Regions from separate parts of the Micromonospora sp. NBC_01412 genome, predicted to be linked through region 3. Evidence: riboswitches for the same ligand, from Rfam matches in the RefSeq annotation. Region 3 holds a riboswitch; each other region holds the start of a gene.
The links. A riboswitch is a leader RNA that binds a small molecule or an ion and turns the genes downstream of it on or off. The one in region 3 is predicted to bind cobalamin.
Positions count from the first base shown of each region.

Region 1 (9,611 bases), 3.7 Mb from region 3:
CACCGCTGGGTTGGCAACGCCGAACAGGAAGCTCGCCACCTGGGCCGGTGTCCACGTCGGGTAGTTGGTCAGCACCCGGGCCGCCGCCCCGGCAACGCTCGGCGCGGCGTGTGAGGTGCCGCTGAACATCTGCACCGCCGTGGGCGAGCCGATCCAGGCGGACATGATGCTCACGCCGGGGGCGAAGATGTCCACGCAGGGGCCGTAGTTGGAGAAGCTGGCCCGACTGTCGTTCGACTGCGTCGCGGCCACGGTCAGCGCGGTCGGCGCCGACGCGGGTGAGAATTGGCAGGCGTTGGCGTTCGAGTTGCCGGCGGGGACCGTCACGGTGATGCCGTCGGCGACGGCGTTGGCCACCGCGTTGTTGAGCGCGTTGTTGAGGGTGGACTGGACCCCGATGTTCGCGACGGCGGGCTGCCCTGCCAGGTGGTCGGCGACCATCCAGTTGATCCCGGTGATCAGGATCGACAGGGTGCTGGGCAGGGCGCAGTCGAACACCTTGACCGCGACCAGCACGACGTCCTTCGCCACCCCGTACGTCGTCCCGCCGACGGTTCCGGCGGCATGGGTGCCATGCCCGCTGCAGTCGTCCGCCGGCAACATGCCGTCGACCGCGTCATAGCCGTAGATCGCCTGACCGCCGAAATCCTGGTGCGCGATGTAGATCCCGGAGTCGACGATGTACGCCCTGACCCCAGTGCCCTGGCTCACGTAACTGTAGGTGCCGCTGAGCCCCAGCGATGCGTCGATCCGGTCCAGGTTCCACGGCGCGTTCAGTTGCGTGGTGGCCAACGTGGTCAACCGGTCCTGCTCTACGTGGGCCACCGCCCGGTCGGCGGCCAGCCGGCGGGCGACCGCCTCCGACGTTCGCACCGAGAAGCCGTTCAGGGCATCGCCCCACACCTGGTCCGGGCTCACGCCGTACCGGCGGGCCAGGCTGCTGACCGCGCTGGACACCGTGGACCCGCCGACCGCGCTCTCCTTGAGCGTCACGATGTAGCTGCCGGGAACCGCCGTCGCACTGCCAGCGCCCAGGATCTCGCCGATCGCACCTGACGCCGGCTCGGCAGCGGGTGCCGAAGAGGCCGGACCGGCGAGCATGGCGGCGGCCAGGGTGGTGGTGGCGAGGACGGCCATGGCGGCCAGCCCGGGTCGACGGGTGTGGGTGAAGATCGCCCTGTGGCGGAGTCTCATCTCTGCGCCATCCCTCTGCTCCGGCCAGTCCATCGCGCTCGTGACGCCGATGGAATGGTCTGATCGGTTTTCGGGATCGTACTGCCCGATTGCCCGGATGGCGATTGGAGGAATGCGTATATCAATTGACGGGGTTCTTTTTAACGTGGGTTGATAATTATTGTTCCCGCGTGTATCAGGAGGTCGTATGAGGACTCGCGTTCCTGATCAACGAGATCCGGACCGGCCCTCGCATCTCCAGCACCCCGTGCGGCACCGCGGACCGATCTGCTGTGGGGGCAGGAGCGCTCCCGAGGCAGACCGGTCCGCGGCCGATCAACTCAGCTGACGGTCACGGGGACGGTCTTCGGCGGCTGTTGCAGCTGACCGTAGTTGTCGGTCCCCCTGACCGAGACGGTGTAGGCACCCGCCGGGATCACCGGTGACGTGTACGCGAAGTTCGACCCCGGGGATCCCGGGCTGGTGAGGAAGACCGAGATCCACGGGAAGTTGCCCGGGACGGACGGCGTGCTGAACACACCGGAGGCGTTCATCCCCTGGCCCGCGCCGTTGACGATCTGGACGTCCACCCGAAGCATCCCGACGTCGTCCACCGCACGTCCGGTGACCACGATCCTCGAGTCGGTGTAGACCTCGTTGTCCTGCGGGGTGAGGCTCGGCTCCAGCCGTGGGTCGAGATCGCCCGGATACACGAGGTACCGAGCGGTGGCGCCGGAGGTCGAACCGTCCTGCTGGCCCACCGTGTCGACGGCCCACGCCTCGACGCTGTACTCACCCTTCGTCGGCAGGTCGATCGACAGGGTGAACGTGGTGCTCGTCGCGCCGGGCGAGGCGAGGGTGGCGTTCACCGTGGCGAAGCTCGCCGCCATGGTGCCGTTCGGCTGCACGTACCGGCCGGTGTCCAGGTCGCGCAGCGCCACCCGCACGCTCTGCACGCCTATGTTGTCGGTCGCGGTGCCGGCCAGGTTGAGGTGCAACTGGTCGACGTTCTGATCGACACCGGTGAAACTCAACAGGCCGTTCGGGAAGGCGTCACCGGGCACCTGGGCGGTGACGGTGAGCCGGCCCAGGTTGGCGTTAGTCGTGCTCAGGCCCAGGTTGTCGGTGGCCCGCACCCGGAAGTCGTACACCCCGGGCGTGAGCGGCACGGTGGTGTAGGACCAGTTGTACGACGCGGCGTTCAGGTTCGTCGGCGAGACCCGGTGGTACGCCGCGATCGAGTCGGCGCCCCACGTGCCGTCGGCGGCCAGCGCCTCGCGCGTGGTGTTGTTGCGCAGGTAGATCTCGACCGACTTCAGGGTGCCGTCGTCGTTGGCGGTCCCCGAGAACGTGATCGAGCCGCCCGGCGCGACGGTGAGCGGTGCGGCGGCGGTGGGCGGTGTCATCGGCGTGGGGGTGCTGATGGCCACCGACGGCGCGACGCCGGTCGCCGAGATGATCCAGTCCCGGGTGTCGCCGCGCAGGTCGCTCTGACCGGCGTTGTCGATGGCGGTGGCCGTCATCTTCCAGTCGCCCTCGGTGGGGAGGGCCACCTCGACCTGCCAGGTGGTCGACAGCGCGCCGATGACGTCCGGCTCGCCCCGGAACGTGTTGTAGACCGGTGCGGCCGTCCCGTCGTCCTGGAGGTAATGGTTGTCCGACCTGCGGAACGAGTACGTCATCGCGCTGACGCCCTTGTCGTCGCTGGCGGTGCCGGTCGCGACGAAGCTCTGAGCGGCGACCAGGCCAGGGGGCGGCGAGGTGATTTTCGTCGTTGGCGGCAGGTCGTCGAAGCTGAAGGTCTCGATCTTCTTGACGGCCTTCGAGGCATCGCTCTGGCCGCTGTTACCGAACGTCTTCGCCTGGACCTGGTATTCGCCGACGGGCAGCGACACCGTGAGGGACCACGAGGTCGAGACGGTGTTCACCGCTGCCACTGCCGCGTTGATGCTGTTGGCGGCGCCCCACGTCGTCAGGTCGTCCTGCAGGTACTTCTTGGAACCCCGGTTCTGGATCTCGATCCCGACCTTGGTGACGCCGGCCGGAGAGGTCGCCTGACCGTCGAGCACGAACGGCGCGTTGGCCTGCTTGACCGCCCCCTCGATGGGCGTGACGATCGTCGTGTCGACCGGCGAGGGCGCCGGTGCCTGGGTGAGGTCGAAGAAGCCGACCCGCCCCACCGGCAGGCCGCCCTTGGTGTTGCCGTCGCCACCGGCGAAGAGGCCCCGCGGGGTGGCCAGGAGGGCCTTCTCCCCCTCGTACGAGCTGGAACCCGGGTTCCACTCGATCGCCGTGCCCGTGGTCGGGTCGAGCGCGCCGAGGTGGTCACGGCGGACCACCTGATCGCCGAGACCGTACCCGCTCAGGCCCTGGCCCGTGCCGTACCCGACGTTGTCCAGGCCGGGCCACGGGACGTTGGAGGTCGGCGATTCCTGCCAACTGAAGTGGCCGCCGACGTACACGGCCGTCTCGGTGATGGCGACCGAGTAGATGCTGTCGAAGTGACGCGACACCCAGATCGGCTCGACGTGGTCGTTGCCGGCCACCGGGAACGCGATCGCCGTGTCGTTGATCGGCGGGCGGTCGCCTCCCGAACCGCTGGTGACGACGAAGTAGGAGTCGTCCGGCGCGACGTCACCGGCGAAGACCCGCTGGATGCCGCCGACAAAGGAGAGGTTGTCCTCCCACAGGCGGGTGCGCCACGGCAGGAGGGCCTTGGTGGCGGTGTCGACGAGACCGACGCCGTAGCGGTCCTGGCCGGCGATCTGACGACCGGTGTGCACGACCAGCAGCCTGCTGCCGTCGTGCGTCAGCTTGAGCTGCTGCACGGTGAGCATGCCGCCGACGCCGATGCCGCCGGACAGGGGCAGGTTGAACCCGCTGTCGACCGCCCCCGTCGTCGGGTTGAGCGCGACCAGCCCGCTGCGGTTCACGCTGTTCACCTTCGTGAACTGGCCGCCCACGTACACCGCGGTGCTGCTCACGGCCAGAGCGGTCCCGCGCCCGTTCCCCTGCGCGGTGAACGCCGCGATCGGCGCACCGGTGACCGGGTCGAGCCGTACGATCTTGCGCTTCGTCAGGCCACCGACCGTGTTGAACGAGCCGGCGACATAGAGCGACGAGCCGTCCGGCGAGGCCTCGACGGCCTCGACGGATCCGTCGAACGTCGGCTGGAAGCCGGTGTCTATCTGGCCCGTGTCGATGTTGTACGAAGCCAGCGACGGCTGCGCCACCGGCGTCCCGCCGACGTTGGCGATCGCGGTGAAGGAGCCGGCGATGAAGACCCGGTTGCCGATCACCTCGATGTCCGTGATCTCGCCGTCGGTGATCCTCGGTACGTCATTGCGCGGCGTGCTGGGAACCAGCCCGGTGTGCCCCGGCACCGACTGGGCCGCGGCCGTGCGGGCGGCGATACGCGTCGCATCGCCGCCGACTGTTCTCGTGGCGGCGCGAGCGCTGGTGCTCGCGCCGTCGTCGGCGGTCCTGCCCGGTACAGTGCCCGCAGCCGCCGGTTGGCCTGTCAACAGAACAGCCCCGGCGACCAGACCCGCGATGGCGCGGCTCCGAACGTGCATCGAGACAACCCCCTGTAAAACGCCTGAATCGCGCCACCGGGGTGATTCCCGGCAACGTCCATCCCCTTGGCGTGCCGGATGTCACCGTAGGAGGTCACCATCCCTTGTGTACGGATGACGGTCCGAAACCCGACCGGTCGACTTCCGTTCCGGTCCTACCGGCCGGGTCCGCCGTCCGTGGATCCAGACCCGCTCCACCAATCGGATCGGTCCCGGCCCTGAAGGAATCGACGAGGCTTCACCGCCGCGGCCTCCGACGCGCCCGAACTCGACATGTGGGGTGTGACAACGCCGCAGTCCCTATATATGGTGTTGGGCGCAGCTGGTTCGGCCGCTCATCCGGGCGGTCGAGGCAACAGGGAACCCGGTGGAAAACCGGGACTGCCCCGCAGCGGTGAGTGGGAACGACCGCCGTCATCAGCACTGGGCCGCCAGCGGCCTGGGAAGCGACGGCCAGTAGGAGACCGGCGAGCCCGGTCACGCCCGCGAGTCCGAAGACCTGCCAGCGCGCCGCGCACCCATACCGGGGTGGGTGGCGGTCCGAGGCCGCGTGGGACGGCCGACGCCACCTGACCCGCGCCCTGCCGGCGTGACGTCCGCCGGTGTCTGCCTCCACGCGTCCGAAGGCCATCAGGTCTCGAGCCCGCGAGGAGTGAGTGGTGGCAGTCACCGAGGTTGTCCCGGCCGACGGCATGGTGGCCGACGAGGCAGCCCCACCGGGCCGGCGGCGGACGCAGATGCGTGTCCGTAAGCGCGACGGCGGCACCGAGCCGGTCGATGTCAACAGGATCGTCCGAGCGGTCGAGCGGTGGACCGCCGGCCTCGCCGACGTCGACCCGTTGCGGGTGGCGACGCGGACGATCAGCGGCCTGTACGACGGCGCGACGACCGCCGAGCTGGACCGGCTGTCCATCCAGACCGCGGCCGAGATGATCGGTGAGGAGCCGCAGTACTCGCGGCTGGCCGCCCGCCTGCTGGCCGGCTACATCGACAAGGAGGTCCGCAGGCAGGGCATCGGCTCGTTCAGCGAGGCGATCCGACGGGGACACGTCGAGGGCCTCATCGGCGACGGTACCGCCGCTTTCGTCGCCGCCAACGCCACGCAGCTCGATGACGCCGTCGACCCCCACGGTGACCTGCGGTTCGAGTACTTCGGGCTGCGCACGGTCCACGACCGGTACCTGCTGCGCCACCCGACGAGCCGGCTGGTGGTGGAGACCCCGCAGTACTGGTTGCTGCGGGTGGCCTGCGGCCTGTCCCAAGCCCCGGACGAGGCGATCGAGTTCTACCGGTTGATGTCGAGCCTGGCGTACCTGCCGAGTTCGCCGACGTTGTTCAACTCCGCCACCCGGCACACCCAGATGTCCTCCTGCTACCTGGTCGACTCCCCGCGCGACGAACTGGACTCGATCTACCAGCGGTACGCGCAGGTGGCGAACCTGTCGAAGTTCGCCGGCGGCATCGGCATCGCGTTCTCCCGGGTCCGGTCGCGGGGCGCGCTGATCCGGGGCACCAACGGGCAGTCCAACGGGATCGTGCCGTGGCTGCGGACGCTGGACGCGTCGGTGGCGGCGGTCAACCAGGGTGGCCGGCGCAAGGGCGCGGCCTGCGTCTACCTGGAGCCGTGGCATCCGGACATCGAGGAGTTCCTGCAACTGCGGGACAACACCGGTGAGGACGCCCGACGCACCCACAACCTGAACCTGGCCAACTGGGTCCCGGACGAGTTCATGCGCCGGGTGGAGGCAGACGGGATGTGGTCGCTGTTCGACCCGGACGTGGTGCCGGAACTGCCGGACCTGTGGGGGGAGGAGTTCGACGCGGCTTACCGGGCGGCCGAGGCGCAGGGCCGGTACGTGCGGCAGGTGCCGGCCCGGGAGCTGTACGGGCGGATGATGCGGACCCTCGCGCAGACCGGCAACGGGTGGATGACGTTCAAGGACGCCGCGAACCGGCTGTGCAACCAGACCGCCGAGCCGGGCAACGTGGTGCACCTGTCCAACCTGTGTACCGAGATCATCGAGGTGTCCAGCGACGCCGAGACCGCCGTGTGCAACCTCGGCTCGGTCAACCTCGCCGCCCACCTCACCGACGGCGGCCTCGACTGGGAACGGCTGCGCGCCACCGTCCGTACCGCCGTGACGTTCCTCGACCGGGTCATCGACATCAACTACTACCCGACCCCGCAGGCAGCGGCGAGCAACCCCCGCTGGCGGCCGATCGGCCTCGGGCTGATGGGCCTGCAGGACGTGTTCTTCGCCCTGCGGCTGGCGTTCGACTCCCGGGAAGCCCGGGAACTGTCCACCCGGATCTCCGAGGAGCTGTACCTGACCGCCCTGGAGACCTCCGCCGACCTGGCGGAACGCTTCGGCGCCCACCCGGCGTTCGCCGAGACCCGGGCGGCACGGGGCCAGCTCCAGCCGGACCTGTGGGGCGTCACGGGCAGCCAGGCGCAGCGCTGGAGGGCGCTGCGGGGGCGCGTCGCCGCGCACGGCCTGCGCAACTCGCTGCTGGTGGCGATCGCCCCGACCGCCACCATCGCCTCCATCGCCGGGTGCTACGAGTGCATCGAGCCGCAGGTGTCGAACCTGTTCAAGCGCGAGACCCTGTCCGGGGAGTTCCTTCAGGTCAACACCGCTCTCGTACGCGAACTGAAGGCCCGCGGCCTGTGGACCGACCAGGTCCGGTCGGCGATCAAGCGCGCTGACGGATCGGTGCAGGGCATCACGGAACTGCCGGTGGAGGTCCGGAGGTTGTTCCGCACGGCCTGGGAGTTGCCGCAGCGGGCGCTGATCGACCTGGCCGCCGCCCGCGCCCCGTTCATCGACCAGTCGCAGTCGCTGAACCTGTTCCTCGCCGCTCCGACGATCGGCAAGCTCTCCTCGATGTACCTGTACGCCTGGAAAGCCGGGCTGAAGAGCACCTACTACCTGCGGTCCCGCCCCGCCACCCGGATCCAGCAGGCCACCGTCGCCCCCGCCGGACCGGTGAACCCCGTTGGTCCCGTCGGTGCCGTCGCGCTGGCGGTGACCGTCGACGAGGCGGTGGCCTGCTCCCTGGAGAACCCCGAGTCGTGCGAATCCTGCCAGTGACCGCCCCGACCGACGCCACCGATCCGAGGACCACACACATGCTGCTCGACCCGGGGATGGACCTCACCCTCCGCCCGATGCGCTACCCGCACTTCTTCGACCGGTTCCGCGACGCCATCCGCAACACCTGGACCGTGGAGGAGGTCGACCTGCACGCCGACCTCGCCGACCTCGACCGGCTCTCCCCGGCGGAGCGGCACCTGGTGAGCCGCCTCGTCGCGTTCTTCGCCACCGGCGACACCATCGTCGCCAACAACCTGGTGCTGAACCTCTACCAGCACGTGAACTCGCCGGAGGGTCGGCTCTACCTGTCGCGGCAACTGTTCGAGGAGGCCGTGCACGTCCAGTTCTACCTGAACCTGCTCGACACGTACGTGCCCGACGAGGACGAGCGGTTCGCCGCGTTCGACGCCATCGAGAACATTCCCTCGATCCGGCGTAAGGCCGACTTCTGCTTCCGCTGGATCGACTCCCTCCAGGGCCTGCGCGAGCTGCGGTCGAAGCAGGACCGGCGGGTGTTCCTGCTCAACCTGATCTGTTTCGCCGCCTGCATCGAGGGGCTTTTCTTCTACGGCGCCTTCGCCTACGTCTACTTCCTGCGTTCCCGGGGACTGCTGCACGGCCTGGCTTCCGGCACCAACTGGGTGTTCCGCGACGAGTCCATGCACATGGCCTTCGCCTTCGACGTGGTCGACACGATCCGCCGCGAGGAACCGGACCTGTTCGACGACGACCTCGCAGACCAGGTACGCCTGATGCTCACCGAGGCCGTCGAGTGCGAGGTCCAGTTCGCCGAGGACCTGCTCGGCCAGGGCGTGTCCGGGATGTCCCTGGCCGACATGCGTCAGTATCTCCAGCACGTCGCCGATCGTCGGCTCGCGCAGCTCGGCATCCCCGTTCACTACGGGTCGACCAACCCGTTCGCGTTCATGGAGTTGCAGGACGTGCAGGAACTGTCCAACTTCTTCGAACGGCGGGTGTCGGCGTACCAGGTCGGGGTGACCGGCACCGTCGGCTTCGACGACGACTTCTGAGCCGACCGTGACAGGCGAATCCCCCAGCAGATGTCGGCGATCTCGCTTCCGCGTCATGGCTGCGTCTGCGGGGGTTCGGATGTCAGTCGATGGCGGAACGGAAGATGATCGCGACGCCGAGGGCTTCGCTGGCCGGTACGACGATCTCGTCCGGTCGGGGCGTGCGGTACGGCACCCCTGCGGTCCGTAGATGATGCTCGGTCTGGGCGATGTCGTGTACCGCGACCGTGTACCCCACGAAAGCGGGCAGGGCCGGCGGGCGCTCGCCGGGCAGGACGTCGGGCAGCGCGGACTCGGCGACGACGATCACTGAGGCGTCGCCGAGGTCGAAGGTCCGGGTGGAGCCGTTGCGGTGGGCGGCGCGGCCGAGGTATGTCTCGTAGCGGCGCTCGACGTCGGGCAGGGCGTCGTCGGGTACGCACAGCAGGCATCCGATCAGGTCGACGGCGCCGTTGGCGTGCTCCGGGTGCTGCTGCCCCTCGACGGCGGTGTTCTCGGCGATGCCGACCCTGCCCTCGGGCAGCCGGCCGCGTGGCGCGTCCGTCTCGTCGCTGTTGATCTCCAGGTAGCGGGTCGGGACCATCCGGGTGCCGTCAGCGGTTTCGATCGGGCGCTGCACCGCGTGTACGCCGCCGTGCCCGGCGCCTGCGGCGTCCAGCCGCGCGGCGGCGGAGTCGAGGTCCGCGGAGTCGACGACGAGGATGTGCACGCCTTGGAATCGGTCCAGGAAGGCGGCG
Region 1 covers NZ_CP109528.1:3,691,113-3,700,723, forward strand. The annotation lists gene OG617_RS17060 (S8 family serine peptidase) at 1-1,194, opposite strand, end outside; gene OG617_RS17065 (hypothetical protein) at 1,515-4,748, opposite strand; cobalamin riboswitch at 5,055-5,270, shown strand; gene OG617_RS17070 (ribonucleoside-diphosphate reductase subunit alpha) at 5,441-7,840, shown strand; gene OG617_RS17075 (ribonucleotide-diphosphate reductase subunit beta) at 7,879-8,874, shown strand; gene OG617_RS17080 (VOC family protein) at 8,957-9,611, opposite strand, start outside.
Region 1: another riboswitch for cobalamin. It lies ahead of OG617_RS17070 (ribonucleoside-diphosphate reductase subunit alpha); the one in region 3 lies ahead of OG617_RS34560 ((2Fe-2S) ferredoxin domain-containing protein).

Region 2 (9,611 bases), 3.3 Mb from region 3:
CGTGGTGCCGTACCGGATCTGCACGCCGTGCTTCTCCGCCGCGCCGGCCATCCCCCGGGAGACCGCGTGGATGCCGCCGCGTGGGAAGTAGACCCCGGCCACCGAGTCGAGGTACGCGATGACCGCGTAGATGGCCAGCGCGTCGTGCGGGGCGAGCCCGGCGTACATCGCCTGGAAGGAGAAGATCCGTTGGGTGCGCGGGTCCCGGAAGAACTGGCCGATCTTCGTTTGGAGCCGGCGGAACGCGCCGTTGGCCAGCAGCTTCAGCAGGTTGCCGGTGAGCAGGTCGGTGGGGGCGTCGAGGTTGCGCTCGATGAAGTCCGCCCGCTCCAGCCGCCACAGCTCCCGGGCGTAGTCGACGAAGCGCAGGTACCCGTCGGCCTCCCTGGGGCCGCAGACGGAGGCGATCTCGGCCGCCATCCGGGTGGTGTCGGTGATCACGTCCAGCGTCGAGCCGTCCGGGTAGTACGCGCGGTACGCCGGGTCCAGCGGCATCAGCTCGACCCAGTCGCTCAGCTCCTCGCCGACCGCGCCGAGCGCCTCGTCGATCAGTTCGGGCATGGTGAGCACGGTCGGGCCGGTGTCGAACTCGTACCCGTCGACGCCGAGCCGCCCGGCCCGGCCGCCCGGCACCGGCTCCCGCTCGACCACCGTCACCTGCCGACCGCCGCCGGCCAGGTGCAGCGCGCAGGCCAGCCCGCCGAGCCCGGCGCCGACGACCACCACCTGATCCGTACGTCCCGTCACGGTCCGCACGTGACCACCTCCTTCGAAATGTCGCTCATCATGCCCGCCGGTGCGCGGCGGCGGTGGCGAGGCCCGTCAGCGCGGTGCGCGCGGCCCCGTCGATCGACGCGGTGTCCAGCGCGGCCAGCGCCTCGCCGACCCGGTCGGAGATCATCCGCTCCACCCGGGCGACCGCCCCGGTGTCGGTGACCAGCTCGGCCAGCCCGGCCACCTCCCGGGCTCCGGTGACCGCGCCGGCCCGGTCCAGCGCCTGACGTTGCGCCGGGGTGGCGAGCTGCCGGGCCAGCATCAGCAGCGCGGTCGGCTTGCCGGTGCGCAGGTCGTCGCCGGCCGGCTTGCCGGTGGCCACTGGGTCGCCGTAGATCCCGAGCAGGTCGTCGCGGAGCTGGAACGCCTCGCCGACGGCCAGGCCGTAGCGGGTGTACGCGGCGGTCAGCGGCGCGTCGGTGCCGGCGCCGGCCAGGCAGGCGCCGAAGAGCAGCGGCCACTGGACGGTGTAGCCGGCCGTCTTGTACCGGGCCACCCGCAACGCCCGGTCCACCGACCAGTTCGCCGCGTCGTTCTCGCCCAGGACGTCGAGGTACTGCCCGGCGATCGTCTCGACCCGCATCCGGTCGTAGCAGCGCCGGACGTCGAGCAGCCGCGCCGGCGGCACGGCTGCACGGGACATCAGCCGGTCGGCCCAGACCATGCAGAGGTCGCCGATGAGCACGGCCACCGCCTCGCCGAACCGGTCGGGGTCGCCGACGTGCGCGGCGGCGACGTGCCGGGCGGCGGCGGCCCGGTGTGCGGTCGGCCGGCCGCGCCGGGTGTCGGAGGCGTCCATCACGTCGTCGTGCACGAGCGCGAACGTGTGCAGCAGTTCCAGGGCAGCCAGGGCCGGCAGCACCGGCTGGAGCGGTTCGTCGCCGCCCGCGCCGCCCCGCCACCCCCAGTACGCGAAGGTCGGGCGGACCCGCTTGCCGCCGGCCAGCACGCAGTCGCGCGCGGTCGAGGCGAAGCCGCCCATCGCCGCGTCGATCTCGGTGAGCGAGGCGACCTCGGCGGCCAGGAACGCCGCGAGCGTGTCGTCCACTCCCTGGACCAGGTCGTTGGTGAACGCGGCCAGCACGCCGTGGACCGGATCGTCCGTCGCCTCCGGCTGTGCCGGTGCGACGCGGAGCGTGTCACCCGCAACTGCGTCGTTGGCCATGTGGGCGAGCGTATCCTAGGGTTGCGAGTTGCGTCGATTCCTGCGTCGATATTCGAGGAGGGCTGGTGGACGTCGACCTCACCGCCGCCTATGGCCGCTGCCGTGAGCTGCACAAACGTCATGGCCGCACCTACTATCTGGCCACCCAACTGCTTCCCGCCTGGAAACGGCGACACGTGCACGCCCTGTACGGATTCGCCCGGTACGCCGACGAGATCGTCGACCGCACCGAGGACCTGCCGCCCGCCGAGCGGGCCGCCCGGCTCGACGACTGGTCGGCCCGATTCCTGGCCGGGCTGCATGGCGCCCCGGTCGGCGACCCACTGCTGTCCGCCGTGCTGCACACCATCGCCGTGTTCGACCTCGACCGAGCCGACTTCGCGTCGTTTCTGCGCAGCATGGCGATGGACCTGACGGTCACCGCGTACCCGACCTACGACGACCTGCTCGACTACATGGAAGGCTCGGCCGCCGTCATCGGCACCATGATGCTGCCGATCCTCGGCAGCTCCGACCCCGCCGCCGCCCGGGAGCCCGCCCGCCAGCTCGGCCTCGCCTTCCAGCTCACCAACTTCATCCGGGACGTGGCCGAGGACCTGGCGCGCGGCCGGACGTACCTGCCGGACGAGGACCTGGTCAAGTTCGACGTCACCCGCGAGGACCTGCGCGCCGCCGCCGCGCGCCGCCGCGCCAGCCCGAAGATCCGCGAGCTGATCGAGTACGAGGTGACCCGCGCCCAAGCCCACTACGAGGCCGCCGCCCCGGGCGTCACCCTGCTCTCGCCCGCCTCTCAGGCCTGCATGCGTACCGCATACGTGCTCTACGGCGGCATCCTCGACGAGGTGGCCGCCCAGGACTACGACGTGTTCACCCGGCGGGCGCTGGTGCCCCGGCGGCGGCGGATGGCCGTCGCCGGGCGGGCCCTGCTCACCCCGGCCGGCACCTCGGTCGTGGTCCCCGGGCCGGGCCTGGCGGGTGGCGTGGCCTGATCCCGGTGCCTCGTCACAGGCAGGAGTGCAGCGCCTCCACCAGCTCTTCGACCCGGTCGTGTTCGGCGAGCCTGGCGGTGGCGTACGCGAACGTGTAGCCCCGTTCCGGGTCGGCCCAGGCGGCGCTGCCGCCGATCCCGCCCATGCCCCAGCTCCCGTCCGGCTCCCGCTGCATGCCCAGCGTCCAGCAGGCCCGGCGGCCCAGGACCAGGTCCGGGCCGTCGTACTGTGTCCGGGTCGCCTCGGTGACCAGGTCCGGCCCGAACAGGCGCACCCCGTCCAGTACGCCGCCCGCCAGCAGGCCGGCGTAGAGGCGGGCCAGGCCGGCTGCGGTGCCGTGCAGGTTCACCGCCGGCACCTCCGCGCCCCGCCACAGCGGGCTGTTCAGCACCGCCAGGTCCAGCCCGCCCGCCGGGTTGCCCAGCGCCCGCGCCCACAGCGACCCCGGCTCGCCCAGCGCCCGGGCCGGCCAGCCCGGATCGGCGTACGACAGCTCGGCGCACCGCCGCTGGTCCGCCGCGCCCAGGCCGAAGGCCAGGTCGAGCCGCCACGGTCCGGCGATCTCCTCGGCCAGGAACCGGCCCACCGGCCGCCCGTCCACCCGCCGCACCAGCTCGCCCACCAGGTGCCCGTACGTCCAGGCGTGCTCGCCCGAGACCGTCCCCGGCTCCCACTCCGGCTCGGCGGCGGCCAGGTCGGCGCAGAGCAGGTCCCAGTCGGCGACCGCCCCGGCCGGCCGGGGCACCGGGAACGCCGGCAGCCCGGCGGTGTGGCTGAGCACCTGCCGGACGGTGGCCGGGGCACGGAACCCCGGCCAGTGGTCGGCGACCGGGTCGTCGAGGTCGAGCCGGCCCCGGTCGACGAGCGCCAGCAGGCACAGCGCGGCCAGCGGCTTGCCGACCGAGTAGACGTTGACCAGGGTGTCCGGCGCCCACTGCCGATCCGGCCGGCTGGCACCGGCGACGAGGTCGACGACCGGCCGGCCGTCGTACCAGACGGCGAGGCCGGCCCCCGTCTCCCGGCCGGCGGAGAACAGGTCGTGGAAGCAGTCCCGGACTGGGCCGAAGTGTGGGCGCATCCGGCCACGGTAGGGGAAACGCGCGGGCGCCGGCACGGCGACACGGTGCGGTGCGATGGTCGCCGGTCGCGCCGTGCGGAATGCTGGCGGCATGGCGGAACCGGAACCGGAACTGGTGGACGTGGTCGTGGTCGGGCTCGGCGTCGGCGGCGAGGAGGTCGCCGGGCGGCTCGCCGAGGCGGGCCTCGACGTCGTCGGCGTCGAGCGGAGCCTGGTCGGCGGGGAGTGCCCGTACTGGGGGTGCATCCCGAGCAAGATGATGATCCGGGCGGCGAACGCGGTCGCCGAGGCCCGGCGGGTCAACGAGTTCGCTGGCGCGGCCCAGGTCCAGCCGGACTGGGCGCCGGTGGCGAAGCGGATCCGTGCGGAGGCCACCGACACCTGGGACGACCGGGTCGCCGTGGAACGGTTCACCGGCAAGGGCGGCCGGTTCGTGCGTGGCAGCGGCCGGCTCGACGGCCCCGGCCGGGTACGCGTCGGCGACCAGGTCTTCCAGGCCCGGCACGGGATCGTGCTCGGCACCGGCACCCGGCCCTCCGTGCCGCCGATCGCCGGGCTCGCCGACACGCCGTACTGGACGAACCACCAGGCCGTCGAGGTCGAGGAGTTGCCCGGGTCGCTGCTCGTGCTCGGCGGCGGCGCGATCGGGCTGGAGCTGGCCCAGGTCTTCGCCCGGTTCGGGGTGGCGGTGACGGTGGTGGAGGCGGCGGACCGGGTGCTCGCCGTCGAGGAGCCCGAGGCGTCCGAGGTGGCTGCCGCCGCGCTGCGCGCGGACGGGGTGCGGATCTCCACCGGGGTGAAGGCCGAGCGGGTCGACCACGACGGGCAGGCGTTCACGCTGGTCGCGGCCGGCGGCGTCGAGTTCACCGCCGAGAGGCTGCTGGTGGTGACGGGCCGGCGGGCGCACCTCGGCGAGCTGGGGCTGGACGGTGTCGGGGTCGACCCGTCCCAGCGGTACCTCGCCGTCGACGACCGGATGCGCGCCGCCGAGGGCCTCTGGGCGGTCGGCGACCTGACCGGCGAGGGCGCGTTCACCCACATCGCCATGTACCAGGCGGCCATCGTGGTGGCCGACATGCTCGACCACGTCCGGCGGGCACGATCCGGCCCGGACGCCAGCGGCACCGCCAGCGCTGGCGGCGGAGCGGCGAGCACGGCGGGGGCCGGGATCGCCGGCGGCGTGCCGCACGCCGACTACCGGGCGCTGCCCCGGGTCACCTTCACCGACCCCGAGGTGGGCGCGGTCGGGCTGACCGAGCGGCAGGCCCGCGAGCGGGGCATCAACGTGCAGGTCGGCGTGAGCCAGCTCGGCTCGTCCACCCGGGGCTGGATCCACCGGGCCGACGGACTGATCAAGCTGGTCGCCGACGCCGACCGGGGCGTGCTGGTCGGCGCGACCTCGGTCGGCCCGGCCGGCGGGGAGGTGCTGTCGGGCCTGGTGGTGGCGATGCACGCGGCGGTCCCGCTGCCCCAGCTCCGGAACATGATCTACGCGTACCCGACGTTCCACCGCGCCATCGAGGACGCCCTGCGCAACCTGAGGTAGTGCCGACGTCCGACGCGCGCGGGTCGTGCCGGTGCGGTACGGGCGGTCAGGGAGACGCGGGCGCGCCGTGCCGGCCGGCGCCCGCGGCGAAGCGGGCCGCGCCCGCCGCCGCGTCGGCCGCCAGCGACTCCGCGCCGTGGGCCAGCTCGACCGCGAGGGCCTCCGGCTCGGTCAGGTTGGCCCCGGCCAGCACCGCCGCCCGGTCGTTGCGCAGGCAGGTCTGCGGGTGGCGGGCGATCCCGGCGGCCAGCCGCTCGGCCTCCGCCCGGGCCTCACCCGGCGCGGCCAGCCGGTTCACCAGACCCATCGCGTACGCCTCCTCGGCCGGCACCGGTCGGCCGGTGAGGATCAGGTCCATCGCCCGGCTCTCGCCGATCAGCCTGGGCAGCCGGAAGGTCCCCCCGTCGACCAGCGGCACCCCCCAGCGCCGGCAGAAGACCCCGAGCACCACGTCGGACTCGGCCACCCGCAGGTCGCACCAGAGGGCCAGCTCCAGCCCGCCGGCCACGGCGTACCCGGAGATCGCCGCGATCACCGGCTTGGACAGCCGCATCCGCGTCGGGCCCATCGGGCCGTCGCCGTCGGGCTCGACCCGGTTGCCGCTGGGGGTGCCGATCGCCTTCAGGTCCGCCCCGGCGCAGAACGTCCCGCCCGCCCCCCAGAGCACGGCCACCGCCGCCTCCGGGTCGGCCTCGAAGGCGCGGAACGCGTCGGCCAGGGCCCGGGCGGTCGGCCCGTCCACGGCGTTGCGGGCCGCCGGCCGGTCCAGGATCACCGTGGTCACGGCCCCGGCGCGTTCGACCCGTACCCCCATCGGCGTCCCTCCCGGTCGGGCGGCTCGGCCCTCGGCCGCACCCTTCGGCTGGTGGCGTCCGCCCCGACATCGACCGTAGCGGCCCGTCCGTCCCGACGGCACACGGGCGGGGCGTTAGCATCGGCGACGGCACGATCATGTGAGGTGCCCCGCGCCTGCGGGGAGAATCGGGAAGCCGGTGGGAATCCGGCACGGGCCCGCCGCGGTGACCGGGGAGCCGCCGTCCACGCGCGTCACGCGCAGCCACTGGCCGCACGGCTGGGAAGGCGGACGGTTGGGCGTCGATCCGGGAGTCCGAAGACCGGCCTCGCGTCGGGTGCCCACCTCCCAACGGTGGGCCGAGCGCAGCGGGAGCCTGCCTGTGGACATCTACGACACCATCCACCGCCGCCGGGACGTCCGGGCCGAGTTCACCGGGGAGCCGGTGCCGGCGGACACCCTGCACCGGATCCTCGACGCGGCGCACGCCGCGCCCAGCGTCGGCTACTCGCAGCCGTGGGACTTCGTCCTGGTCCGGGACGCCGGGACCCGCAGCCGGTTCCACGAGCACGTCCAGGTCGAACGGGACACGTTCGCCGCCACCCTCGACGGCGAGGCGGCCGAGCGGTTCGCCCGGATCAAGATCGACGGAGTGCTGGAGTCGACCCTGTCGATCGTGGTCACCTACGACCCGGCGCGGGGTGGCCCGGCCGTCCTCGGGCGGCACGCCATCGCCGACGCCGGGCTCTACTCGGTCTGCCTGGCCATCCAGAACCTGTGGCTCGCCGCCACCGCCGAGGGGCTCGGCGTCGGCTGGGTCTCCTTCTACCGGGAGCCGTTCCTGGCCGGGCTGCTCGGCATCCCGGACGGCATCCGGCCGGTGGCGTGGCTCTGCCTCGGACCGGTCACCCACCTGGCGACCGTGCCGGACCTGGAACGACACGGCTGGCGGCGGAAGCGCCCCCTCGCCGAGGCGGTGCACCACGACCGTTGGGCGGCAACCGACCGGCGAACGGTTGATTCATGAACCTCGATTACTGAGATAGCGTGACCATCACTCTCAGTTCTCAACCCGCTACGTTCGGGAGGATCTTCATGCGTGCCACCGTCAGGGTCCTGCTCGCCTCCGTCCTCACCACCCTCGGCCTGACCGTCGCCGTCGCCACCCCGGCCCTGGCCAGCGCCCCCGCGCCCTTCTGCGAGTCCGGCGCGTCGCAGTTCTACTGCGACGCCACCAGCACCGGCACGACGACCTGGACGGTCACCTGGTACTCCGGCAGCGTCGGGACCTTCACGACCGCCGGACCGACCCTCTTCGCTGGCTGCCCCTTCTCCAACATCGGCCTGCCGGTGCGGGTCAACTACAGCTACTTCGACGGCAGCGTGACCCAGTACAGCGACACCGGTAGGTTCACCTGCCGCAGCGGCCCTTGGCAATAGCGGCCGGGTCCCGCGCCGCCGGCCGGTCGGCGGCGCGGGACCCCACCGCCGGCACCCCGGACTGGTGACGTGCGGATACGGCGGTGCCGGCCGCGTCCCCGGACTGCCGGTCGACACGTACGGCGACGGGCTCGTCACCGTCGACCGGTTTGCGCCCGCTCCTGCCGGGAAGTCGGACGGGATGCGGGCACTCTTGACGAGAATCGAACAGAATTCGGCGCTGGACGGGGTCGGGGACCGGCTGCAGCGCGCCGTCCAGGCCACCATCCGCCCGCAGCGGGTGCGCGACCTGCTGCACGGCGTCTTCCTCGGGCATCCGCTGCACCCGGCGCTCGTGCAGGTGCCGGTGGGCGCCTGGATCAGCGCCGCCGTGCTCGACCTCATGCCCGGCCAGCGTCGGGCGGCCACCACACTGGTCGGGCTGGGCACCGTCGGCGCCCTCCCGGCGGCGGTCGCCGGGCTGAACGACTGGGCGGCCCTCGCCCGGGACCAGCGCCGGATCGGCCTGGTGCACGCCGCCTCCACCACCGTCGGCCTGGCCCTGTACGCGGGCTCGCTGGCCGCCCGGCTGCGTGGGCGGCACGGGACCGGGCGGGCGCTGGCGTACCTCGGGCTGACCGCGGCGAGCGCGGGGGCGTACATCGGGGGGCACCTGGCGTACAAGCAGGGGGCCCAGGTCAACCAGAGCGTGCCCGAGCTGCACCGGATCAGCGACGGTTGGCACCCGCTGGCGGACCTGGCCGGGCTGCCGCAGCGGAGGCTGGTCACCCGCGAGATGGACGACGTCTCGGTGATCCTCTACCGGCACGGCGACGAGGTCACCGTGATGCTGGAGCGCTGCCCGCACCAGGGCGGCCCGCTCGGCGAGGGCGAGGTCACCGAGATCGGCGGGCACGCCTGCGTGGTCTGCCCATGGCACGGCAGCACGTTCCGGCTCAACGGCGGCGAGGTCATGCACGGGCCGTCCGGGAACGACCAGCAGATCCTGCCGACCCGAGTGATCGACGGGGTGTTGCAGGCCCGGCTGCCCTGAAGCTTCCCGCGCCGGTCGCGCCGCCGCTCCCGCCGGGTCGGGCGCGGCACTCCGCTGTGGGCCGGACCCGGCGACGGGGCGGCCGGCGTCAGTTCCGGCGGTGCCGGCCGGAGACCAGGGACCGCGCGCCGGCGGCGGCCCGGGCGATGCCCGGGCGGCGGCGCAGCCCGAGGACCGCGCCGATCTGCGCCCCGACGATGCTGGCCACGGCGAGCACCGCCGAGACCGCGAGCGGGCGGTTCAACTGGTCCTCCTCGCTCGCCCGGGACGCCCCGGCGGCCAGCGCCGGCTGCGACCCGGAGGGCGGCTGGCCCACCTGCTGGGTGCTGCGGGTGGACTCGGCCGACGGCTGGGTGGTCGACGGTGCGGGTGCCGGGCGGGTGGCCCGCGGCGTCGCGGCCGGCGGCGTCGCCGGGGTCGCCGGGGTCGCGGGCGCTTCGGCGGCGGCCGGCGGGGTGGCCGGGGCTGCCGGCGGGGGAGTGACCGCGCCGCCGGGGGTGGGGGCCGTGGGCCGGGCCACCAGCCGGCCGGTGGCGTGCGTACGGGCCCCGGCGTCGCCCGCGCCGTCGGGCAGCCTGATGAGCTGCCCCGGGCGGATCCGGTCGGGGTCGTGCAGCCGGTTCAGCTTCGCCACGTCCCGGTACCGGTCGAAGTCGTCGAGGTAGCGCTCGGAAATCTCGCCCAGGTAGTCGCCCTTCGCCACCCGGTACACCGCCGGCTCCACCGGCTCGGGGAGCTGGGCCGTCGTGGTGACCACGACCGGCGGCGCCGTCCGCGCGCCGACCGGGAGCGT
Region 2 covers NZ_CP109528.1:3,286,253-3,295,863, forward strand. The annotation lists gene crtI (phytoene desaturase family protein) at 1-756, opposite strand, end outside; gene OG617_RS15095 (polyprenyl synthetase family protein) at 785-1,939, opposite strand; gene OG617_RS15100 (phytoene/squalene synthase family protein) at 2,005-2,928, shown strand; gene OG617_RS15105 (serine hydrolase domain-containing protein) at 2,942-4,006, opposite strand; gene OG617_RS15110 (dihydrolipoyl dehydrogenase family protein) at 4,098-5,552, shown strand; gene OG617_RS15115 (crotonase/enoyl-CoA hydratase family protein) at 5,599-6,366, opposite strand; cobalamin riboswitch at 6,492-6,691, shown strand; gene bluB (5,6-dimethylbenzimidazole synthase) at 6,728-7,372, shown strand; gene OG617_RS15125 (hypothetical protein) at 7,441-7,785, shown strand; gene OG617_RS15130 (Rieske 2Fe-2S domain-containing protein) at 7,967-8,818, shown strand; gene OG617_RS15135 (LysM peptidoglycan-binding domain-containing protein) at 8,907-9,611, opposite strand, start outside.
Region 2: another riboswitch for cobalamin. It lies ahead of bluB (5,6-dimethylbenzimidazole synthase); the one in region 3 lies ahead of OG617_RS34560 ((2Fe-2S) ferredoxin domain-containing protein).

Region 3 (9,611 bases):
CCGTGCCCGGGTGCTGCCCGGTCTTGTCGGCGACGAGGAAGTAGGCGACCTCGTTGAGCACCCGGGCGGCCTGGGCCGTCACCAGCTCGGGGTCGCCCGGGCCCAGCCCGACGAGCGCGAGGCGTCGGGTCACGCGTCGTCCTCCAGGTCGCCCTCGACCTCCAGGTACACCCGCGCCATCTCCGCCATGATCTCGGTGTCCGGCTCGGACCACAGCCCGCGGTCAGCGGCCTCGTTCAGCCGTTCCACGATGCCACGCAGCGCCCAGGGGTTCGCGCGGCGCATGAACTCCTGGTTCGTCTCGTCGAGGACGTACTCGCGGGCCAGCGACTCGTACATCCAGTCGTGGACGACACCGGCGGTCGCGTCGAAGCCGAACAGGTAGTCCACAGTCGCGGCGAGCTCGAACGCGCCCTTGTACCCATGGCGCTGCATCGCCGCGATCCAGCGCGGGTTGACGACGCGTGAGCGAAAGACGCGGTTGGTCTCCTCCTGCAGCGTGCGGGTGCGTACGGCGTCCGGCGCGGTCGAGTCCCCGACGTACGCCTTCGGCTCGGCGCCGGTCAGCGCGCGGACCGTGGCGATCATGCCGCCGTGGTACTGGAAGTAGTCGTCGGAGTCGGCGATGTCGTGCTCGCGCGAGTCGATGTTCTTCGCCGCGACGGCGATGCGCTTGTAGCTGGCGCGCATGTCGTCGGTGGCCGCGACACCGTCGAGGCCGCGGCCGTACGCGAAGCCGCCCCACGCGGTGTAGACCGCGGCCAGGTCGGCGTCGTCGCGCCACGTGCCGGACTCGACGACCTGGAGGATGCCGGCACCGTACGAGCCCGGCTTCGAGCCGAAGATCCGGGTGGTGGCCCGCCGCAGGTCACGGTGCTCGGCGAGGTCCTCGCGGGTGTGCGCCCGGACGAAGTTGAGCTCGTCGGGCTCGTCCAGCCCGGCGACGATCTGCACGGCGTCGTCGAGGATTTCGATGACGTGTGGGAAGGCGTCGCGGAAGAAGCCCGAGATGCGCACGGTCACGTCGATGCGCGGACGACCCAGCTCGTCGAGGTCGATCACCTCCAGGCCATTGACGCGTCGCGAGGCCGGATCCCAGGTCGGGCGCACGCCCAGCAGCGCGAGCACCTCGGCGATGTCGTCACCGGACGTGCGCATGGCGGACGTCCCCCACACGGACAGGCCGACCGAGCGCGGGTGCTCGCCGGTCTCGGCGAGGTGCCGGGCGACGAGCGACTCGGCCATCGCCTGTCCCGTCTCCCACGCGAGGCGCGACGGGACGGCACGCGGGTCGACGGTGTAGAAGTTGCGACCGGTCGGCAGGACGTTGACCAGTCCGCGCAGTGGGGAGCCGGACGGCCCGGCCTCGACGAAGCCGCCGGCGAGCGCGTGCAGGACGTTGGTCAGTTCGTTGGTGGTGGCGGCCAGGCGCGGGACCACCTGCTCGGCGGCGAACCGCAGGACGTCGCACACGACCGGGTCGTCGTGCAGCGTGCCGATCGCATCGACGACCCAGCCGGCCTTCTCCATCGCCTCGACCAAGGCACGGGCCTGTCTCTCCACGGCGTCGACGGCGGGGAGAGGGGCGTCCTCCGCTAGGCCCAGGGCGGCGCGCAGGCCGGGCAGCGCGCGGTTCTGGCCGCCCCACACCTGCGTGGCCCGGAGCACGGCGAGTACGAGGTTGACCCGTGCCTCCCCCGTCGGCGCCTGGCCCAGCACGTGCAGCCCGTCGCGGATCTGGACGTCCTTGATCTCGCACAGCCAGCCGTCGACGTGCAGCAGGAAGTCGTCGAACTCCTCGTCGTCGGGTCGCTCCTCCAGCCCGAGGTCGCGGTGCATCTGGGCGGACTGCATGAGTGTCCAGATCTGCTGGCGGATCGCGGGCAGCTTCGCCGGATCCATGGCCGCGACGTTGGCGTGCTCGTCGAGCAGCTGCTCGAGCGCGGCGATGTCGCCGTAGCTCTCGGCGCGCGCCATCGGCGGCACGAGGTGGTCGACGATCGTGGCGTGCGCGCGGCGCTTGGCCTGGGCGCCCTCGCCTGGGTCGTTGACGAGGAACGGGTAGATCAGCGGCATGCTGCCGATGGCCGCGTCCGTGGCGCACGCGGCCGAGAGCGCGGCGTTCTTGCCCGGCAGCCACTCCATCGAGCCGTGCTTGCCCAGGTGCACGACCGCGTCGGCGCCGAAGCCGTGCTCGAGCCAGCGGTACGCCGCCAGGTAGTGGTGCGACGGTGGCAGGTCGGGGTCGTGGTAGATAGCGACCGGCTTCTCGCCGAAGCCGCGTGGCGGCTGGATGAGGATGACGACGTTGCCCGCGCGCAGCGTGGCCAGCACGATGTCGCCGGCGTCGTCGACGAACAGTGAGCCGGGGGCCTCGCCCCAGGTCTCGACCATGGCGTCACGAAGCTCGTCCGGCAGGTGGGCGGTCCAGCGCAGGTAGTCGTCGCGGCCGATGCGCACGTGCGACTCGCTGAGCTGGGCCTGCGTGAGCCACTCCTCGTCCTGGCCACCGGCCTCGATCAGCGCGTGGATGAGCGCGTTGCCGGCCGTCGTGTCGAGGTCCTCCCCCTCGACCGGCGGGAGCGGGTCGAGCCCGGGGATCTCGCCGGGCGCGCCGAGGTCGTAGCCGGCGTCGCGCATCGCGCGCAACAACCGGATCGCCGACACGGGCGTGTCGAGGCCGACGGCGTTGCCGATGCGGCTGTGCTTGGTCGGGTAGGCCGACAGGACGAGGGCCACCTTGCGCTCGGCCGGTGGGACGTGTCGGAGCCGCGCGTGGTTCACTGCGATGCCCGCGACGCGGGCGCACCGCTCGGCGTCGGTCGCGTAGCGCGGCAGACCGTCGGCGTCGACCTCCTTGAACGAGAACGGGACGGTGATGAGCCGGCCGTCGAACTCGGGGATGGCGATCTGGGTCGCGGAGTCGAGCGGGGTGACGCCGTCGTCGGATGCCTCCCACTCGGCCTTGCTGGACGTGAGCGCCAGCGCCTGCAGCATGGGGATGTCCAAGGCGCGCAGCCGCTCGACGTCCCAGGACTCGTCGTCGCCGCCGGCGCTGGCGGTGGCGGGCTTGGAGCCGCCGGCGGCGAGTACGGTGACGACGATCGCGCCGAGCGTGGCGAGCTCGGTGAACAGCTCGTCGGGCGCCGCCCGCAGCGAGGAGACGAAGATCGGCACGCCGACGGCCTTGCCGGTCGCGTCGATCGCGTCGGCGAGCTCGTGCGCAAACGCGTTGTTGCCGCTCATCTCGTGTGCCCGGTAGTACAGGACGCCGATCCGGGGCAGCTCGCTCCCGGCTGCCTGCCGGCTCACGCCCCACTCGGGCAGGATGGCCGGCGGCTCGAAGCCCTCGCCGGTCAGCAGCACCGTGTCGGAGAGGAAGGCGTGCAGCTGACGCAGGTTCTCCGCGCCGCCCTCGGCGAGGTAGCGGTGCGCCTCGGCGCAGACGCCGATCGGCACGGTTGACAGCTCCATGAGTGCGGCGTTCGGCGTCCGCTCCCCGCCGAGGACGACCAGGGGACGTCCGGCGTTCCGCACAAGGGCGGCGACATCCCGCACGTCCTCGGGCGAACCGAGCACGCGCAGCACGACCAGGTCCGCCTCTGCGGTCAGGGCATGGCGGCGCTCGTCGGTGACCCGGGCAGGGTTGGCCCAGGTGTAGCCCGAGCCGCTGGCACGCGCCGACAACAGGTCGGTGTCCGACGTGGACATGAGGGCGATGCGGGTCATGCTTCTCCTTCGGTGGAGATGGTCCGGGAGCCGAGGCGCAGGTCGTCGACCGGGCGACCGGCGCAGAGGTGCTCGCGGACCAGCCGTGCCGCGTCGCCGGATCGCACCGGCCCGTACCAGGCGCCGTCGGGGTGGACGACGGCCACAGGGCCGTGATTGCACGGGAACAAACACCCGGTCTGCGCCATGAGGACGTCGGAGTCGGTGAGCCGGTGCTCGACGAGCGCGCCGACGATCGCGCGGTAGGTCTCGTCCGCGCCTCGGGCGCTGCAGCGCGGGCCGCGGCACAGCAGCAGATGGTGCCGGTGCGGCGGGGGCGCGTCCCAAGCCGGTGACGACAACGGTGCCTCGCGACCGGTGATGGTCCGCTCTCCGAACCGGATGACCGGCGGGTCGATCTGCTGGCGGTGCCAGTGGCCGGCGACGCGTCCCACCCACGAGCGGGCGTAGGTCAGGTCGTCGGTGCTCACCGGCTCGAGGCGAACCTCTCGGACGCCGTCGGCGTGCAGCAGGTCGAGCACGTGGGTGAGCGTCGGCTCCCCGCCCTGCAGGAATGCCAGACGGGCGCCGGCGGCCTCGGCCTCCCGGAGCAGCACCGCTGGTCGGGCGGCGTCCGGCAGCGCGGTCGCGACGTGGATGAGGACGCTCACGACGTCAGGAGCGGACGAGCCAGGTGGGCAGGACGTGCTGGGAGGAACCGATCTGGTGCGAGCGAGGATGACGAGACACGACGGTCTTCCTTCGTCCGGAGGCCTGTGCGCGAGGCCTGGATGGGCAGGTGTCGCAGACGGGGTCTGCGGCCAGCAGGTCTTCGGACTCGGGTTCAGCCGGACGGAGCGCCTTCCCAGACCGTTGGTCCAGTGGCATCGTGCTCCGCCCGTCACCCTCACCGCTGCGCGTCAGTCCCGGACTCTCACCGGGTTCCCTGGCTCATTGCTGAGTTTGGCTGGCAGGACGAACGTAGCACCGCCGACCGACGGTGCCCGAGACGGGCTCTGGCACGATGGCGCCGTGACCGAGAGGACCCGCCGCGACCTGTGTCCCGGTCTGCTGCGTCCCTGGATCGCCGACGACGGCGCGCTCGTCCGGGTGCGCGTCCCCGGTGGCGCCGTGACGACCGAGGCGCTCGGCGCACTCGTCCAGGTGGCGGGTGGGCACGGCGACGGCACGGTCCACCTGACCAGCCGCGCCAACCTCCAGGTGCGCGGCATCGAACACGACGACGGGTGCCTGCCGGACGCGGTCGTGGACGTGATCATGGCGACCGGGCTCGTGCCGTCGACGTCGCACGAGCGGGTGCGCAACATCTTGGCCTCACCGCTCACCGGGCGCAGCGGTGGCCGCGCCGACCTGCGCCCGGTCGTCGCTGACCTCGACACCCGGCTGTGCGCGGAGCCCCTGCTCGCCGCGCTGGCCGGCCGGTTCCTGTTCGTGCTCGACGACGGCCGCGGCGACCTGGTCGAGCGCGACCTGGACCTCGGTCTCGTGGCGCTCGACGCGAGCACCGCGCAGCTGCGCGCCGGGACGTCGGCGTGGGGTCCGGTGGTCCCGCTGGGCGAAGCCGCTGCGGCGCTGACGACACTCGCCGTGCGGTTCGCCGAGCTCGCCGGTAGCGAACCGAGCTCCCCCTGGCACGTCGACGAACTGCCCGGCTCCGGCGCAGCAGTGCTGGGCACCGTGCTCGAGCGTGCTGCGGGGACCCGGGTGAGCACGCCACCGCCCCCGCTTGGCAGGATCGCGCAGGACGACGGCCGGGTCGCACTGCACCTCGCGGTGCCCGACGGCCGGGTGGATGCTCGCCTCATGGACGAGGTCCGCGCCCTCGGTGCCGGCGACCTCGTCGTCACGCCACGGCGCACCCTGCTCGTCCCCGATCTGGAGAATGCATGACTCTCGCCCCACCGACACGCCGCTACGACTACGTCACCGACGGCACGGCGATCTACGCCGACTCGTTCGCCACCATCCGCGCCGAGGCCGACCTGTCGCGCGTCCCGGCCGACGCCGAGAAGGTCGCGGTGCGGATGATCCACGCGTGCGGGCAGACCGACCTGACGCGGGACCTGGTGATCCACCCCGGTCTCGTGACGGCAGCCCGGGCGGCGCTCGATGCGGGGGCGCCGATCCTGACGGACGCGCACATGGTCGCCGCCGGCGTCACCCGCGCCCGGCTGCCCCGCGACAACGAGGTCCGCTGCTTCCTGCGCGAGCCCGAGGTCCCGGCGCTCGCCCGCGAGTGGGGCACGACCCGGTCCGCGGTGGCGGTGTCTCTGTGGGCCGAGCACATCGAGGGTGCCGTCGTCGCGTTCGGCAACGCCCCCACGGCCCTGTTCCACCTGCTGGAGATGCTGCGTGACGGTGCCCCGCGTCCGGCCGCGATCATCGGCACGCCGGTGGGTTTCATCGGTGCGGCCGAGTCCAAGCAGGCGCTCATCGACCTCGCCGCCGACGCACCCGGGCTCGACGTGCCGTACCTCGTGGTGACCGGGCGTCGCGGCGGCTCGGCGATGGCCGCCTCGGCGCTCAACGCCCTGGCGCAGGAGGCGGAGTGAGCGGGCGGCTGTTCGGCGTCGGGGTCGGCCCGGGGGATCCCGAGCTCGTCACGCTGAAGGCCGCCCGGCTGATCGGCGCGGCGGACGTCGTCGCCTACCACCAGGGCGTCGGCAAGCAGTCCAACGCGCGCCGCATCGCCGCCGGTCTGCTCCCGGACGACGTGATCGAGGAGGCGCTCGTCTACCCGGTGACGACGGAGACCACCGACCACCCGGGCGGGTACGCCGGCGCGATGGCGGACTTCTACGCCGAGTGTGGCGAGCGGCTCCGCGCACACCTGAGGGCGGGCCGCGACGTCGTCGTACTGGCCGAGGGCGACCCGATGCTCTACGGCTCGTTCATGTACCTGCACGACCGGCTCGCGGACGAGTTCGAGACGCAGGTCGTCGCAGGTGTGCCCGCTTTTGCGGCCGCCACGGCCACGACCGCCCTGCCCCTGGTCCGGCAGACCGACGTGCTGACCGTGCTGCCCGGCACGCTTCCCGAGCCGGAGTTGGCCCGGCGCCTCGCCGACACCGACGGCGCCGTGATCATGAAGCTCGGCCGCACGTTCGCCAAGGTCCGCTCGGCACTCGAGCAGGCCGGACGCGTCGAGGGGTCCTGGTACGTCGAGCGGGCGTCGATGGACACCGAGCGGGTGCTCCCGGTCGTCGACGTGGACCCCGAGACGGTGCCGTACTTCTCGATCGTCCTGGTCCCCGGCGACACCCGTCCCGGTGTGGCGCGCTACGACCGCTCGGCGAGCGAGGTCGCCGAGCCCATCGCCGGTGCCGAAGTCGTCGTCGTGGGCCTCGGTCCCGGTCCCGACCAGTGGCTCTCCCCCGAGGCGTCGCAGGTGCTCGCCGAGGTCGGCCACGTCATCGGCTACGGACCATATGTCCAGCGCGTCCCGCAGCGCCCGGGCCTGGTGCGTCACGCGTCCGGCAACACGGTTGAGGTGGACCGAGCCCGCGAGGCGCTCGAGCTGGCGCTCGCCGGTGAGCGCGTCGCGGTCGTCTCCGGCGGCGACGCGGGCATCTTCGGCATGGCGTCGGCGGTGTTCGAGGCTGCGGAGGACCCGCGCTACGCGGACGTCGCCGTGCGTGTCGTGCCCGGAATCTCTGCCGTCCAAGCGGTCGCGGCGCGGGCCGGCGCCCCCATCGGCGCTGACTTCGCGGTGATGAGTCTGTCGGACCGGCTCAAGCCCTGGGACGTCGTGGTGAAGCGGCTACGCGCCGTCGCCGAGGCGGACCTCGTGCTCGCCCTCTACAACCCGCGGTCTCGCTCGCGCACCGAGCAGGTCGCGCAGGCCCGAGCAGTGCTGCTGGAGCACAAGTCGCCCGAGACCGTCGTAGTCGTGGGTCGCGACGTCGGCCGCGCCGGGGAGAGCCTCACCGTGACGACGCTGGGCGAACTCGACCCCGAGACCATCGACATGAAGTGCCTGCTGCTCGTCGGCGCCTCGTCAACGCGCGTCACCGCGGCCGGACGTGTCTGGAGCCCGCGCTTCGTCGCCTAGTCAGCCGCGGGAGCGACGTTCGCGGCTGGCGGCGTACAGGAACGACTCGCCGCCGCGGACGTCGGGAGCCAGCGCGGGGCCGACCAGGATGACCGCGGCCTGGCGCAGGCCCGCGGCCTCGACCTGGTCGCCGATGTCGGCCAGCGTGCCGCGCAGGACGAGCTGATCCGGCTGCGTCGCCTTGGACACGACGACGACCGGGCACCCGTCGCCGTAGTGCTCGGCCAGCTCGGCGGCCAACTCGCGGCTGCGAGTGATGGCCAGGTGCAGGGCCAGGGTCGCGCCGGTCGCGGCGAACGCGGCGAGCTTCTCCCCCGGCGGCATGGCCGTGGAACGGGCCTGAGCGCGGGTGAGCACGACCGACTGGGCGAGCTCGGGGACGGTCAGCTCGGCGCCGACGATCGCCGCGGCAGCCGCGTAGGCCGGCACACCGGGCGTGATGTCCCACGGGACCTGCGCCGCGTCGAGCCGGCGTGCCTGCTCATGGACTGCGGAGTACAGCGACGGGTCGCCCGAGCACAGCCGCACGACCTCCAGCCCGTCGGCGTGCGCCTGCACCAGGTGGACGGTGATCTCGTCCAGGTCGAGGTGCTGGGTGTCGACCAGCCGGGCGTCGTCACGGCAGTGGCCGAGCACGTCGGCGTCGAGGTAGGTGCCCGCGTACAGGCACACGTCCGCGGCCTCGAGCAGGCGCACCGCGCGCAGCGTGAGCAGGTCGGCGGCACCGGGTCCGGCCCCGACGAAATGGACGGTCATGACTCTCCCTTGGTGACGGTCCACTGGCTGACGGCCCGCGCGGGCGTCCAGCCGGTGAAGCCGCCGAGCGGCTCGGCGCGCTCGACGTGCAGGCGGACGAGCTCGCCGCCATGGCGACGGTACTGCGCGAGCAGCACGGCCTCGGTCTCGGCCGTGACGCCGTGGACGACGAGCCGGCCACCGGTGCCGAGCGCGTCCCAGCACGCTTCGAGCACGCCGGGGACGGTCGCTCCCCCGCCGACGAACACCGCGTCAGGGCGCTCGAGACCGGCCAGGGCGTCGGGCGCCGAGCCCTCGACGAGCCGCAGGCCGGGGACGCCGAGCGAGGCGGCGTTGCGGCGCACGAGCGCGGCGCGGTCGGCGCGGGACTCGATCGCGATCGTCCGCGCCGTCGGCCAGGCGCGCATCCACTCCACGCCGATCGAGCCGCTGCCGGCGCCGACGTCCCACAGCAGCTGACCGGGAGCGGGCGCGAGCCGGGCCAGGGCGCTGGCACGCAGGTCGCGCTTGGTGATCTGCCCGGCGTGCTCGAACGCGTCGTCGGGAAGCACCCCGCCCGCGGCCCAGCCCGGTCCGGTGCCGCGGATTACGACGGCCAGGACGTTCAGCCGGGGCACGTCCACGACGTTCCACGAAGCCGCGGTCGACTCGGCACGCGACTCACCCGCGGCGCCGAGGTCGCCGAGCACGACCAGCCTGGACTCTCCCCAGCCGAGTCCGGTGAGCAGCGCAGCGACGGCGGCCGGCGTCGTCTCGTCGCTGGAGAGCACGAGCAGCCGCCGCCCGGGTGCGAGCGCGGGGACGACGAGGTGCACGTCGCGGCCGACCAGGCTCACCGTTGTGACGGACTCCGCCGGCCACCCGAGACGTGCCCGGGCGAGCGCCACGGAGGAGACCGCGGGCACGATCGTCACCCGTTCCGGGCCCAGGACGTCCAGCAGTGTCGTGCCGACGCCCGACAGGAGCGGGTCGCCCGACGCCAGCACGACAACGGGCCTGCGTGCGGCGCCCAGCAGGCCCGGCAGATTCTCACGCAGCGGCGACGGCCACGCCACGCGCTCCTGGCCATCGACCG
Region 3 covers NZ_CP109528.1:8,059,475-8,069,085, forward strand. The annotation lists gene cobF (precorrin-6A synthase (deacetylating)) at 1-133, opposite strand, end outside; gene cobN (cobaltochelatase subunit CobN) at 130-3,729, opposite strand; gene OG617_RS34560 ((2Fe-2S) ferredoxin domain-containing protein) at 3,726-4,379, opposite strand; cobalamin riboswitch at 4,514-4,695, opposite strand; gene OG617_RS34565 (sulfite reductase subunit beta) at 4,741-5,619, shown strand; gene OG617_RS34570 (precorrin-8X methylmutase) at 5,616-6,281, shown strand; gene OG617_RS34575 (precorrin-2 C(20)-methyltransferase) at 6,278-7,780, shown strand; gene cobM (precorrin-4 C(11)-methyltransferase) at 7,781-8,536, opposite strand; gene cbiE (precorrin-6y C5,15-methyltransferase (decarboxylating) subunit CbiE) at 8,533-9,611, opposite strand, start outside.